Linked DNA regions of Pseudoduganella albidiflava. The main gene of each other region encodes a partner of the protein of the gene in region 2 in a complex. Links are inferred from orthologs where the notes say so. Each region holds a gene or a part of one and is shown on either strand. Other genes may lie near its edges.

Region 1 (5,331 bases), 430 kb from region 2 along the record:
AGGCCGGCAATGCCAGCAGCTGGCCCTCCGGAGAGGGCTCCTGCACGGTCAGCGTCACCTGGAACAGGTGGGCAGCGAGATCCTTGGGAACGATGGCATAGGCCACGGCGGGCGCCGCGGCACGTGGCGCCTTGGCTTTCCTGACCGGCGTTTTTTCTTTGATCGACGTTTTGTTTTTCATTGCATGAGGTCGGGCGGAGTATCGATGTCGAGCAGGATGCCCGGGTCATCCACCGCCACTTCGTTGACGATATTATCCCTTACGATCCCGCGCGCCCCCCGGTCTCCGGACAGCGCAAGCAGTTGCGGCAAGTGCCGGCGGCTGAAGGCCACCGGGTTGCCGCGCTCCGTGCCTGACGCGTTCCGGTACACCGGCACCGCGATATCGGCACCCTGTGCCACCGCGCCTGCGAGCGCGGCGATGGTGCCCGGCTGCACGCGGGGCATGTCGCCCAGCGCCACCACCCAGCCGGATGCATCCAGCGCGTGCCGAAGCCCGTGGACGAGCGACGCGGCCATGCCGCTGTCCGCCTCGGCGCAAGCGGTCACTTCACAGCCGAGTGCCGCCAGTTGCGCGGCCGTGGCTTCGTCGCCCTCGCGCACCACGGCCACCACGCGCGGCAGCACGGCCAGCAGGTGCCGCGCACTGTGCACCACGACCGGCACGCCGCCGATCGGTTGCAGCAGCTTGTTGCGCTGCCCCAGCGGGTCGAAGCGCCGGCCACGGCCGGCGGCAAGCAGGATGCCGGCAAGCGGCAACCGCGCGGCGGCGTCGGCCACGCGCTTACGCCACTTGCGGCGCGGCCGCCGACGCCAGGTCGAAAGGCAGCTTGCGCAGCCGCTTGCCCGTGACGCGGAACACGGCATTCGCGAACGCCGGCGCCAGCGGCGGCAAGCCCGGCTCGCCCATGCCGCTCGGCGGTTCGGTCGACGGCACGATGTGCACTTCGACCTGGGGCATGTCCGTCATGCGCGCCACCGTGTAGTCGCTGAGCTGGCCCTGTTCCACGATACCATCCTTGAGCGTGATGGCGGCGCCCGGCAAGGTGGTGCCCACGGCCATCAGCACGGCGCCCTGCACCTGCGCCTCGATGGTGAGCGGATTGACCGGCTGGTTGCAGTGCACCGCCGCCGTCACCTTGTGCAGCTTCGGCGTGCCGTTTTCCACCGAGGCCGTAACCACGTAGGCCACCACGGTGCCGAACGATTCGTGCACCGCCACGCCGTAAGCCTGCCCTTCCGGCAGCTTCACCGTGCCGTAGCCGGATTTGCCGACGGCGAGATCGAGCGCCAGGTGATGGCGCTTGTGCTCCTCCGGGATCAGCTTCCTGCGGTACGCCACCGGATCCATGCCGGCCGCCACGGCCGCCTCGTCGATCAGCGTTTCCATCACGAACGCGGTGTGGGTCGCGCCCACCGAGCGCCACCACAGCACGGGCACGTTGGCCTGCGCGTTGTGGACGGACAGCTGCATCGGCACCTTGTAGGGCTCGCCCATGCCTTCGACCATCGTGGCATCCACGCCGTTCTTCACCATGAAGGGCTCGAACGCCGTGCCGCTGATGATTGACTGGCCGACGATCACATGATCCCACCCCACGATATTGCCGCCGGCATCGAGCCCCAGCTCGGCGCGATGCACGTGCGACGGGCGATAGTAGCCGCCCTTGATGTCATCCTCGCGGCTCCAGATCACTTTCACGGGACCGCCCCTGCCGGCTTTCGCGTAAGCCTTCGCGACATTCACGGCTTCCACGATATAGTCGGAACCCGGCGTGGCGCGCCGGCCGAAACCGCCGCCGGCCATCATCGTGTGCAGGGTCACCTGCTCCGTTTTCAGCCCGGCCGTCTTCGCGGCCGCGGCCTGGTCCATCATCTGGAACTGGCTGCCGGCCCAGATCGTGCAGCTGTCGCGCTTCAGGTCGACCACGCAGTTCAGCGGTTCCATCGGCGCGTGCGCCAGGTACGGGAATTCATAGACGGCCGAGATCTTCTTCGGCGCGGCAGCCAGCTTCGACACATCGCCCTGCCGCGCGATCGTTCCCGGCTTTGCGGCCAATGCGCGGAAAGCCGTGAACTGCTCCTCGGTACTGACCTTTTCCACGCCGGCCGTATCCCATTCGATCTCGAGCGCGTCGCGGCCCAGCTTCGCCTGCCAGTAACCTTCCGCGATGACGGCCACGCCGCTGCCGCCACGGTCCACGTCGACCGGCAGCACGGCGATCACACCCTTGATCTTCTTCGCCGCCGCGGCATCGAATTTTTTTACCTTGGCGCCGAACACCGGCGGGCGAGCCACCACCGCCACTTTGGTGCCGGCCGGCTTGAAGTCCATGCCGAACTGCTGGCTGCCGTTCGATTTCGCCCGCGCATCCAGCCGCGGCATCGGCTTGCCGATGAAGCGGAATTTCTCGACGTTCTTCAGCACCACGTGTTCCGGCACCGGCTGTTTCATCGCCGCCTCGGCCATCTGGCCATAGGTCGCCTTCTTGCCGCCCGGCCCGGTGAGCTGGCCCTTCACCGCCTTCACCTGGTTGACCGGCACCTTCCACTGTTCGGCCGCCGCCGCCACCAGCATCGCGCGCGCCTTCGCGCCGATCTCGCGGTACTGCACCCACGAGTGCGCCACGGAACCGGAACCGCCGGTGATCTGGATGCCCATCACCGGATCCTTGTAGGCTTCGCCGGCAGGCGCCAGCACGCCGCGGATCTGCGACCAGTCGGCATCGAGTTCCTCGGCGATCAGCATCGGCAGCGCGGTCTGCACGCCCTGGCCGAATTCCAGGCGGTTCACCTGCACGGTGATCGTGTTGTCCGGCGCGATGCGCAGGAACGCGTTGGGCTGCTGCGACGGCTTCGGCTCCGCCGCACGGGCCATCCGCCCGCCGCCCGTGAACGTGAAGCCGAGCACCAGGCCGGCGCCGGCCGCCTTCATGAAGCCGCGGCGCGAGGTCGGGGAAGTACCCTCGGCTTTGTCGGCAACCAGCGCCGCCAGGTCTTGCCCATCGCCATTCCCAATAAGCCATTGTTTACGCATGTGATCTCCTTAGGCGAGGGTTTTCGCCGCATCCTTGATGGCGAGGCGGATGCGCTGGTAAGTACCGCAGCGGCAGATATTGCCGGCCATGGCGCCATCGATGTCGGCGTCGGTCGGCGTCTTGTTCGTCTTCAGCAGCGCCGCGGCGCTCATCACCTGCCCGCTTTGACAGTAGCCGCATTGCGGCACGTCGTGCTTCACCCAGGCGTCCTGCACGGCCTTGCCCACCTTGTCGTGTTCCATGGCTTCGATCGTGGTGACCTTCTGGCCCACGGCGGCGGAAATCGGCGTCACGCACGAGCGGATCGGCTGGCCGCCCAGGTGCACGGTGCAGGCGCCGCACAGCGCCGCGCCACAGCCGAATTTCGTGCCGGTCATGTTCAGGTTGTCGCGCAGCGCCCACAGGATCGGCGTCGACGGATCGGCGTCGACCTGCGTGTCGCGCCCGTTGATGTTCAGGGTGACCATGGAGTACTCCTAGTTTTGCGGCTTTTTATAATGAAAGCGGCGCGCTTCGAGGGCGCGCCGGTTCGGTGAAAATCGTGCAAGGCAACCGTGTTACTTGAGCGAGGCGAACTTCGCTTCCAGCGCCGCGGCGTCGATGGCGCCCGGCACGCGGCTGCCATCGGTGAAGAAGATCGCCGGCGTGCCTTCGAGACCCAGCTTGTTCCCCAGCGCCAGCACCTTGTCGTTCGGCGCGGTGCAGCCGGCCGGCGCTTCGGGTGCCTGCTTGTTGTTCAGCATCCAGTCGTCCCAGGCGCGGTTGCGGTCCGCCGCGCACCAGATGTTGCGCGACTTCGCCGTGGAATCGGCCGACAGGATGTTGTACATGAACGTGTAGACGGTGATGTTGTCGACCCTGGACAGCGTCTCGCGGCGGAATTTCTTGCAGTAGCCGCAGTTCGGGTCTTCGAAGAGCGCGATCACGCGCTTGCCGTTGCCTTTCACCGTCTTCAGCGCCAGCTCCAGCGGCAGGTCGGAGAATTTGATGCGGTTGACTTCGTCGATGCGCGCCTGGGTCACGTCTTCCCTGGTCTTCAGGTTGAAGATATGGCCGGCGAACAGGTAGGTGCCGGTCTTGTCGGTATAGCGGATCTCGTTGCCGATGCGGATTTCATACAGGCCGGAATACGGCGTGGCCTGGATGGAATCGATCTTGATGTTGGGGCCAAGCTTCGGCTCGACGTTCTTGCGGATGGTGGCTTCGACGCCGTTGTCGGCGCCCGCGCACGACATCAGCAGCGCCGATGCCAGCACGAGGCCGGTTTTCATGAACTTCATAAACTCTCCGGGTGGAACAGGGAGACGGCGTGGGATCGCCGCGCCGTCCGGGTAAGATCAGTGCCGGCCCAGCGCGTGCGACATGAGCGAACGCTTGACGAAAGGCAATTTGTCCAGCAAGTTTAGCCCGAAATTGCGCACCGCGCGCACGGGTTCGAGGTTGGCGCCGAACAGACGCTGCAAGCCATCGGTGGCGGCCTGCATCAGCAGCACGTCTTCCTTGCGCGCGCGGGCATAGCGGGCGAGCACGCGCTCGTCGCCGATCGAGCGGTGTTCTTCGCGCTCGGTAACGGCGTCCACCAAATCGCGCACGTCGCCGAAACCCAGGTTCATGCCATGGCCGGCCAGCGGATGCACCACGTGGGCAGCGTCGCCGATCAATGCCACGCGTTGCGAAACGAGCGAATGCGGCCGCACCAGCGACAGGGGGAAGGCGCGCACCGATTCCGGCAGCACGGGTGTCAGCTTGCCCAGCTTGTCGGCGGCGAATTCGGCCAGCCGGTCGGCCAGCGCCTGCGCACCTTCGGCGCACAGCTGGTCGGCCAGGTTGTCCGGCGCGGACCAGACCAGCGACACGCGGTTGCCCGGCAGCGGCAGCAGGGCCACGATGCCGCGGTCGCACGTGAACCACTGGAACGCGGCACCGTGGTGCGGAAGCTCCGTCTCGAAATTGGCGACCACCCCTTGCTGGCCATACGGCTTGTAATCGAGGCCGATGTCGCACTGGCCGCGCACCCACGACTGGGCGCCATCCGCGCCCACCACCAGCGACGACCTGACGGCGCTGCCATCGGCCAGCTGCACGGTGGCGTGGTCCTCGTCGCACTTGAGCGCCACCGCCCGGCCGGTCACGACATGCACGTCGCGGGCAAAGCGCAGCGCGGCGTCGAGCGCCTCGTTCAGGTTGCGGTCTTCGACGATCCAGGCCAGCGTGTCCGCATGGGCGCCATACGCATCGAAATTCAGGTGGCCGGGCTGTTCGCCGTCGCCCTTGATGATCATGCCGTCCACCG
Region 2 (7,874 bases):
CGACGGCCAGCGTGATGCCCAGCAGCGAGATGTTGTCCAGGCTGTAGCCGAGCGCGTACAGCAGCGCCAGCGCGCCCAGCAGCGAGATCGGCATGGTGATGGCCGGGATCAGCGTGGCCACCGCGCGGCGCAGGAACAGGAAGATCACCAGCACCACCAGCACGATGGTCAGCGCCAGCGTGAGGTTGACGTCATGGATCGCTTCGCGGATCGATACCGAGCGGTCGTTGACGAGACTGATGTTGATCGACTCCGGCAGCTGGGCACGGAAGCGCGGCAGCAGCGCCTTCACGCTGTCCACCACCTGCACGGTGTTCGCATCCGGCTGGCGCTGGACCAGCAGCACGATGGAGCGCTCGCCGTTGTAGCTGCCGAACGACTTGATCGACTGGAAGCTGTCCTCGACGGTGGCCACGTCCTTCAGCCGCACCGGTTCGCCGTTGCGGGTGGCGATGATCAGGTCGCGATAGTCGGCAGCCTTCATCAGCTGGCTGTTGCCCTGGATCGTCAGGGTCTGCTCCGGGCCATCGAGCACGCCCAGCGGCGTGTTGGCGTTGGCGCTGCGGATCGCCGCCTGCACTTCGGCCAGCGTGAGGTCGCGGGCGTTCAGCAAGTCGGACTTGGCGCGCACCCGCACGGCGAAGCGCTTCTGGCCATTGACGTTCACCTGCGCCACGCCGGGCAAGGTGGACAGGCTGGGCGCGATCAGGTTTTCCGCGTAGTCGTTCAGTTCGGACAGCGACAGCGATGGCGAATTCATCGCCATGAACAGCACCGGCGCATCGGCCGGGTTGATCTTGCGGTAGGACGGCAGGTCCGTCATTTCCTGCGGCAGCTGGCGCTGCGCGCGCAGCAGCGCGGCCTGCACGTCGACGGCGGCTTCGTTGACGTCGATGCTGGAATCGAATTCCAGGGTCAGCGAGGTGTTGCCCTGCGTGCTGGTGGACGTGATCAGCGTGAGGCCGGGAATCGTGGAGAACTGCTTTTCCAGCGGCAGCGCGACGGACGACGCCATGGTGTCCGGGCTGGCGCCGGCCAGGTCGGCCGACACGTTGATGATCGGCGTGTTATAGCTGGGCAGCGCCGCGACGGGGATGTACAGGTAGGCCAGCACGCCCGCCAGGATCAGCGACAGCGACAGCAGCACTACCATCACGGGACGCCGGATCGAGAGCTCGGAAAGGTTCATTCGACGCCACCCTTGTCGTGACCACTGCGTTTGCCCTGCTCGGCCAGGCGCGCTTCGGGCACCCGCGCTTCGGCCACCCGCACCTTGCCGCCCGGGCGCAGGTTCTGCTTGCCTTCGACGATGACTTTTTCATTGCCGGCCAGGCCGCGCACGGCGGCATCGGTGCCGAACGCGTGCACGCGCTCGACATTCGCCACCCTGGCCGTGCTGTCCGGCCCCACGGTGTAGACGAAGGTGCCGCGGGTGTTCGTGATGATCGCGTTCTGCGGCACCACCAGCGCATCGCGCAGCGTCTGCACGGTGACTTCGGTGTTCACGTACTGGCCCGGCCACAGCCGGGTGTCGCGGTTGGCGAACTGCGCCTTCACGCGGATCACGCCCGCCTGCGGGTCGACGGTATTGTCGATGAACGACAGGCGGCCCTCGATCGGGGTCTTGGAATCGCGGTGGAACACCTGCACCGGCACCGTGCCGGCCCGCTGCGCGTCGAGCAGCGCGGCCAGGCTGGTTTCCGGCACCGTGAAGGCGACGTTGATCGGGTCGAGCTGGGTAATCGTCGTCAGCGAGGTGGACAGCTGGACCAGGCTGCCCGGATAGACGTTGATGCCGCCCACCCGGCCCGACATCGGCGCGCGGATCGCCGTGTAGCTCTGGCCCACCTGGATCGCGCGGGCCGCGGCGATATTGGCTTCCATCTCGGCGCGGGCGGCATCGACCTGGCTCTTCAGCGTATCCACGGCGCCCTGGGCGATGAACTTCTGCCGCAGCAGTTCCATGCTGCGCTGGTATTGCCGCTCCAGGTCGGCCAGGTTGGCGCGGTCGCGCGCCACTTCGGCCTGGGCCTTCTGCAGGTTGGCCGATTCGCTGCGGCTGTCCAGCGAGAACATCAGCTGGCCTTCCTTGACGAAATCGCCTTCCTTCACATGCACCTTGACGATCGTGCTGGTGGTCTGGGGATGCAGGTCCACCGTGCTGATGGGGCTCACGGTGCCGTTCGCCTGCAGCACGACCGGCACGTCCTGCCGCTTCGGCGCGACGATGTTGACGGTGGTCGGGCCCTGGCCCCGCTCCTGGCCTCCCCCCTGCCCCTTCTCCTGGCCGCGGCCGCCGGCGGCGGCATGCTGCCCTTCCTGCGGCGCCCGCGCGACGTGCCAGGCGCCGGCGCCAGCGACGATGGCGGCAGCAACCAGTACTCCCAAGGTGGTCTTTTTCATTTTTTATACTTGCTGGATGATGATGATTGGATTATTTCCCTGCGGAACTAATCGGACATTGTCGCATCGAACTGCTACCGCGTCGTTACGTGCAGGCCATTGCCTGCCGCGTTGACCTGCCGCGTTGACCGGCCGGTTCGGCCGGCTATTTCCCGGCATAGAACTCGGGCAAGGTCAGCACCGCTTCCAGGCCGCCGGCATCGCCGTTGGCCAGGCTCAGCGTGGCGCCGTGCTGTTCGGCGATATTGCGGGCGATCGTCAGGCCCAGGCCCGTGCCGCCGGATTCGCGCGAGCGTGACGTTTCTACCCGGTAGAACGGTTCGAACACGCGCGCCAGCTGGTCTTGCGGAATGCCCGGTCCTTCGTCGCGGATGCGGATGCGGGCCGCGCCGGCCAGCCGCTCGACCGTCACGTGGGCTTTCTGGCCATACTTGACGGCGTTGTCGATCAGGTTGACGAGGCAGCGCTGCACGTCCAGCGGCCGGCCCAGCAGCGCCATGCCTGCCCTGCCTTTCAGTTCGACCGGCTGGCCGGCGTCGATGGCATCGGCGCACACGCTGTCCAGCAGCGAGTCGAGATCCAGCTTCTGCATCGTGCCGGTGGTATCCATGCTGCGCGCCAGGTCGAGGCCCTCGCGGATCATCTGCTGCATCGCCGACAGGTCGCCGATCAGCTTGTTCTGCAAGTCGGCATCGCTGACCTTTTCCAGGCGCAGGCGCATCCGCGTCAGCGGCGTCTGCAGGTCGTGCGTGATCGCCGCCAGCATTTCGGTGCGCTGGATGATGTGCTGGCGGATGCGGCCCTGCATCGCGTTGAACGCGGCGCTCGCCTGGCGGATTTCCGCCGCGCCGACCAGTTCCAGCGGCGGCTTGTTGATATCGTTGCCCAGGTCCTTGGCCGCCTGGGCCAGCTGCTTGACGGGCCGCACCGCCATCCGCGTGACGAAGTAAGCAAGGATCGCGATGCACAGCAGGAACGGCACGAAGACGGCGTATTCGTTGTGGCCGGTGGGGATCGAGCCGCGCGGCGGCAGTACCGAGAGCTTCAAGACTTGCCCATCCGTCATCACCACCTTGACGGACTCGCAGGTGCCGCGCCACGGGCCGGGGCCGAACAGCGTCATCGTGCTGGTGCGCTGGTCGCACTGCGGCGGTTTTTCGGCCATCGCGATCACCTGGAAATCGCGCGGCAGGCGCTGCGCCAGCGCCGCGGAGAACTCGGTGGCGGGATGCAGCGTGAGGTCGTTGTCGTTGGCGATTTCCAGCCGCATGCTGCTCTTGCTGGACACGGCCAGGTATTGCGCGCGCGATTCCGGGCGCACCACATCGGTGGTTTCGATGATCTGCTCGGCGCGTTCCAGCGAATGGTAATTCCGGTAACGTTCCAGCGTGCGCTGGCGTTCGTTGATGGCCAGCCACTGCGTGAGCGCGGCCGAGGCCACGATGCCGACCATCAGCGCGAGGAAGACGCGCCCGGTCATCGAATTGACGAAATTCTTCAGTGTGCCCACGTCAATGCGGCCCGCTCACGCGCGCGGCTCGACCGACACGGTGCCGGCCAGCACATAGCCACCGTTGCGGACGGTCTTGATGATCTGCGGCACGCGCGCATCTTCGCCCAGCTTTTGCCGCAAGCGGCTGATCTGGATGTCGATCGAACGGTCGAACGGGTCGGCATCGCGGCCCTGGGTCAGGTTCAGCAGCTGGTCGCGGTTCAGCACGCGGTTCGGGTGTTCCAGGAACACCTTCAGCAGCCGGAACTCGGCGCCGGACAGCATGATCACCACGCCATCGGGATTGAGCAGGTGGCGCGCGGTGAGGTCGAGCGTCCAGTTCGAGAAGCGGATCTGCGACGTCTTGTCCATGCCGCCGGACGGCATCGCGTTACTGCGCCGCAGCACGCTGCGGATGCGCGCCAGCAGTTCGCGCGGCTCGAAAGGCTTCGGCAGGTAATCGTCGGCGCCCATCTCGAGGCCGAGGATGCGGTCCAGCGGTTCGCTGCGCGCGGTCAGCATGATCACGGGCAGGTTCGAATGCGCGCGCAGCTTGCGGCACAGCGTGAGGCCATCCTCGCCCGGCATGTTCAGGTCCAGCACGATCAGGTCGGGCTTGGTCTCGTCGAGCAGCTTCCACATGGCGGTGCCGTCCGCCGCGCCATGAGTACTGTAGCCGTTGGTCTCCAGGTAATCCGCCAGCAGCGTGCGGATATCGCGATCGTCGTCGACGATCAAAATGCTAGGTGTGGGTTCCATCCTCCAATTATCGCCACTTCGGCAGGCGAAGACCAACGGCGGTTTGTATCGTCTTGTATATGGCTGGCCGGTTTGCAAGGAAACAATCGGATACAAAAAGCGGCGGCCGGGACACTTCATGGAAACACTGCGTTGAGAAACTGTTTTCCGTGCAGTGCTGTGAGCACATCCGAATTCACCCCCTGAAGGATTTAAAATGAATATCCTGCGTAAAAGTATTATCGTCGGCCTGACGATGCTCAGTATCGGTTCCGCTGCAATGGCTGCCCCGGCCCAGGAAACGCCGCAACAGCGCACTTATGCGGAAACCCGGTTCGATCCGGTAAAACGCGCCGAACGGATTGAAAAGCGCCAGCAGAAATTGCACGAGGCGTTGAAATTGACGAGGAACCAGGAAGCGGCCTGGGCTACCTATCTTGCCGCCATTGCGCCGCGCCAGGATATTGCCCGGGCAGACCGCGCATCGTTCAAGGAATTGAATGCGACGCAGCGGGCGGAGAAACGCCTGGAATTCTCGAAGGCACGCGTGGCGCACCAGGAAACCCGGCTGGCGGCATTGAAGACTTTCTATGCGGCGCTGACGCCGGTCCAGCAGAAGGTGTTCGACGAGCATTCGCTGCGTGGCAAGCGCAAGGGACACCAGCACCGTCACGGTTGAGCCTCCGGTCGTAAGTTGTGACAAGGGCGGCGCTGCCGCCCATTTTTGGGGCCGCTTCATGCCAGAATCCTGCGTGAACGTGCCAGATATTGGCGCGCAAAGACACGAAGCGGTCCGATTGGGCTCGTTCTCGACGGCTGCGGGGCGAAAAAAAAGCGCCACGCGGGCGCTTTCGGGGTTGGCTCGTTACGTCAGTTCAGCCGGCTCAACGATACCTCGAAGGTCGCGGCATCCTGGAAACCGATGACACGGCTGCCGGCGATTTCGCGGCCATTGCGGTCGAAAAAGATAATCCCCGGCGGGCCGAATAAATTGAAGCGTTTCAGCAGCGCCTTGTCGTCGTCGTTATTCGCGGTGACATCGACCTGCAGCCAGATCGTATTGCCGAGTTTCTGCTGCACCGCGGGTTTGCTGAACGTCAGTTTCTCCATTTCCTTGCAAGCCACGCACCAGTCGGCGTAAAAATCCAGCATCACCGTCTTGCCGCCGGTATCGGCCAGAATACGATCCAGCTCGGCCACGTTTTTGATCCGCTTGAATGGCAATTCATCGGCGGCGCCTTCGCGCAAATGCGCCAGCGGTGCCAAGGGATCGCGCCCGCCAGTGCCCACGCCGATCATCTGGACAATACCAAAGCCGATGAACAACGCGGCGATGGCTTGCGCCGGCCAGCCTTTATGATGCCGCAGTAAATAAATGCCATAGGCAATACCCAGCACTGTCCACCCGGCCATCTGTACTGTTGCCGGTAATACGGGCGATACCAGCCACCATGCCATAGCCAGCAGCAACACGCCAAAGAAGCGCTTGACCGCATCCATCCACGCGCCCGCTTTCGGCAACAGGGCGCCGGCCGAAACACCGGCCAATATCAGCGGAACGCTCATGCCGGCCGCCATCGAAAACAGCGCGGTGCCGCCCATCACCACGTCGCGTGTCTGGCTGATATACACGAGCGCGCCGGCCAGCGGCGCCGCCACGCAGGGGCCGACGATCAGGGCCGAGATGGCGCCCATGACAAACACGCCCGCGAGCTTGCCGCGCGACTGGCGGCCCGACGCGGCGGCAAGCCGGGTCTGGAGCGCAGCGGGAACCTGCAGTTCGTACACGCCGAACATCGACAGCGCGAACAGGACCAGCAGCATGCCGAAGCCGCCCAGCACCCAGGGATTCTGCAGCGCGGCGGCCAGGCCTTCGCCCGCCAGCCCGGCGGCGACACCCAGCGCGGTGTAGACGATCGCCATGCCCAGCGAATAACTCAGCGACAACGCCAGCCCGCGTGCACGGCCGGCCCCTTTGCCTTCGCCGATGACGATCGACGACAGGATCGGCACCATCGGCAGCACGCAGGGCGTGAACGCCAGGCCCAGCCCGAGCAGCAGGAACAGCGGCACGATGACGGTCATGCGGCCGCCCTGCAACGCGCGTTCGATGCGGCCCAGCTCGCTTTGAGGGGGCGGCGCACCCGCTGGAACGCCGCCTGGTTCGCCCTGCGCGGTGGCTGCCGGCGGTGTGTCGCCAGGTGCATCCATCATCGCGTCGCCCGGGCGGCTCATTGCGGGCAGGCCGAAAGCCCCGGCTGCGGACGCCGGACCGCCTGCCGGCGACAACTGCGCCGTGGCATCCTGCGGCGAATAGCACAGGCCCTTGTCGGAACAGCCCTGGCCGGTGGCGGTCAGCGTGAACGGGCCGGCCGCCTCGACCGGCACGCGGATCGTCACGCGCTGGCGGTAGGTTTCCACGTCCTTGTTGAAGGTTTCATCGAACTTGACCTTGCCGGGCGGGATCCGCGGCGTGCCGAGCTGCGCGCCAGCCGCCCTGAACTTGAACTGCTCGCGGTACATGTAGTACCCCTCGGCGATGCGCCAGGTGGCTTCGATGGTCTGCGCATCGGCCATGCGGGCGGAAAACTGGAAGGCGACGTGCGGCGGCAGGAACTCTTCCTCGGCGCGGGCGGGTGCCAGCAGCGACAGGAAGGCGGCGAACAGGATCAGGAGGCGGGGAAGGAAAGACATACGGCGACTCGGCGGGGGAACCATGCGATGGTATATCGAAACGCGCGAATGAGGCGTTGCGGAAAAGAAAAAGCCGGGCAAGCCCGGCTTTTTCAGGTAACGGCTGAGATTACTCTTCAGCGGTCGGTGCTGCTTCGATGTCGCTTGGTTCCGGACGGTCCAGCAGTTCGACGTAAGCCATCGGTGCGTTGTCGCCGACGCGGAAGCCCATCTTCAGGATGCGCAGGTAGCCGCCGTTGCGGGTAGCGTAGCGCGGGCCCAGTTCAGCGAACAGCTTCTGGACGATTTCGCGGTCGCGCAGGCGGGCGAATGCCAGGCGCTTGTTGGCCAGCGTGTCGGTCTTGCCCAGGGTCAGGATCGGCTCGACGACGCGACGCAGTTCCTTGGCTTTCGGCACAGTGGTCTTGATCGCTTCGTGACGCAGCAGCGAAACAGTCATGTTGCGCAGCATTGCCAGACGGTGGGACGAGGTACGGTTCAGTTTACGGAGGCCGTGACGGTGACGCATGGTACTTCCTTTCGAGGTGTTTAATTCCGGACTCTTCGA

What was found.
Region 1: the proteins of dsbD (region 2) and EYF70_RS25105 are in contact, whole or in part, in a crystal structure (PDB 1JZD), measured with the Escherichia coli proteins. The link is inferred for Pseudoduganella albidiflava from one-to-one orthologs.

Annotation. Positions count from the first base shown.
Region 1 is NZ_CP036401.1:6,023,721-6,029,051, forward strand. Bases 2,458-5,316 are described here. They hold EYF70_RS25105 (DsbC family protein), read right to left. Parts: upstream 4,319-5,316; coding sequence 3,596-4,318; downstream 2,458-3,595. Other genes in these bases: EYF70_RS25095 (xanthine dehydrogenase family protein molybdopterin-binding subunit), read right to left, coding at 2,458-3,037; EYF70_RS25100 ((2Fe-2S)-binding protein), read right to left, coding at 3,047-3,505; EYF70_RS25110 (FAD-dependent monooxygenase), read right to left, coding at 4,376-5,316. Outside these bases: EYF70_RS25085 (M61 family metallopeptidase), read right to left, coding at 1-181; EYF70_RS25090 (nucleotidyltransferase family protein), read right to left, coding at 178-780; more of EYF70_RS25095, read right to left, coding at 785-2,457; more of EYF70_RS25110, read right to left, coding at 5,317-5,331. UniProt on the Escherichia coli protein: Acts as a disulfide isomerase, interacting with incorrectly folded proteins to correct non-native disulfide bonds.
Region 2 is NZ_CP036401.1:6,447,103-6,454,976, forward strand. What follows is about bases 4,916-7,874. They hold dsbD (protein-disulfide reductase DsbD), read right to left. Parts: upstream 7,328-7,874; coding sequence 5,504-7,327; downstream 4,916-5,503. Other genes in these bases: EYF70_RS26690 (Spy/CpxP family protein refolding chaperone), read left to right, coding at 4,916-5,312; rplQ (50S ribosomal protein L17), read right to left, coding at 7,437-7,835. In the rest of the region: EYF70_RS26670 (efflux RND transporter permease subunit), read right to left, coding at 1-1,189; EYF70_RS26675 (efflux RND transporter periplasmic adaptor subunit), read right to left, coding at 1,186-2,403; EYF70_RS26680 (ATP-binding protein), read right to left, coding at 2,549-3,904; EYF70_RS26685 (response regulator), read right to left, coding at 3,929-4,654; more of EYF70_RS26690, read left to right, coding at 4,851-4,915. UniProt on the Escherichia coli protein: Required to facilitate the formation of correct disulfide bonds in some periplasmic proteins and for the assembly of the periplasmic c-type cytochromes.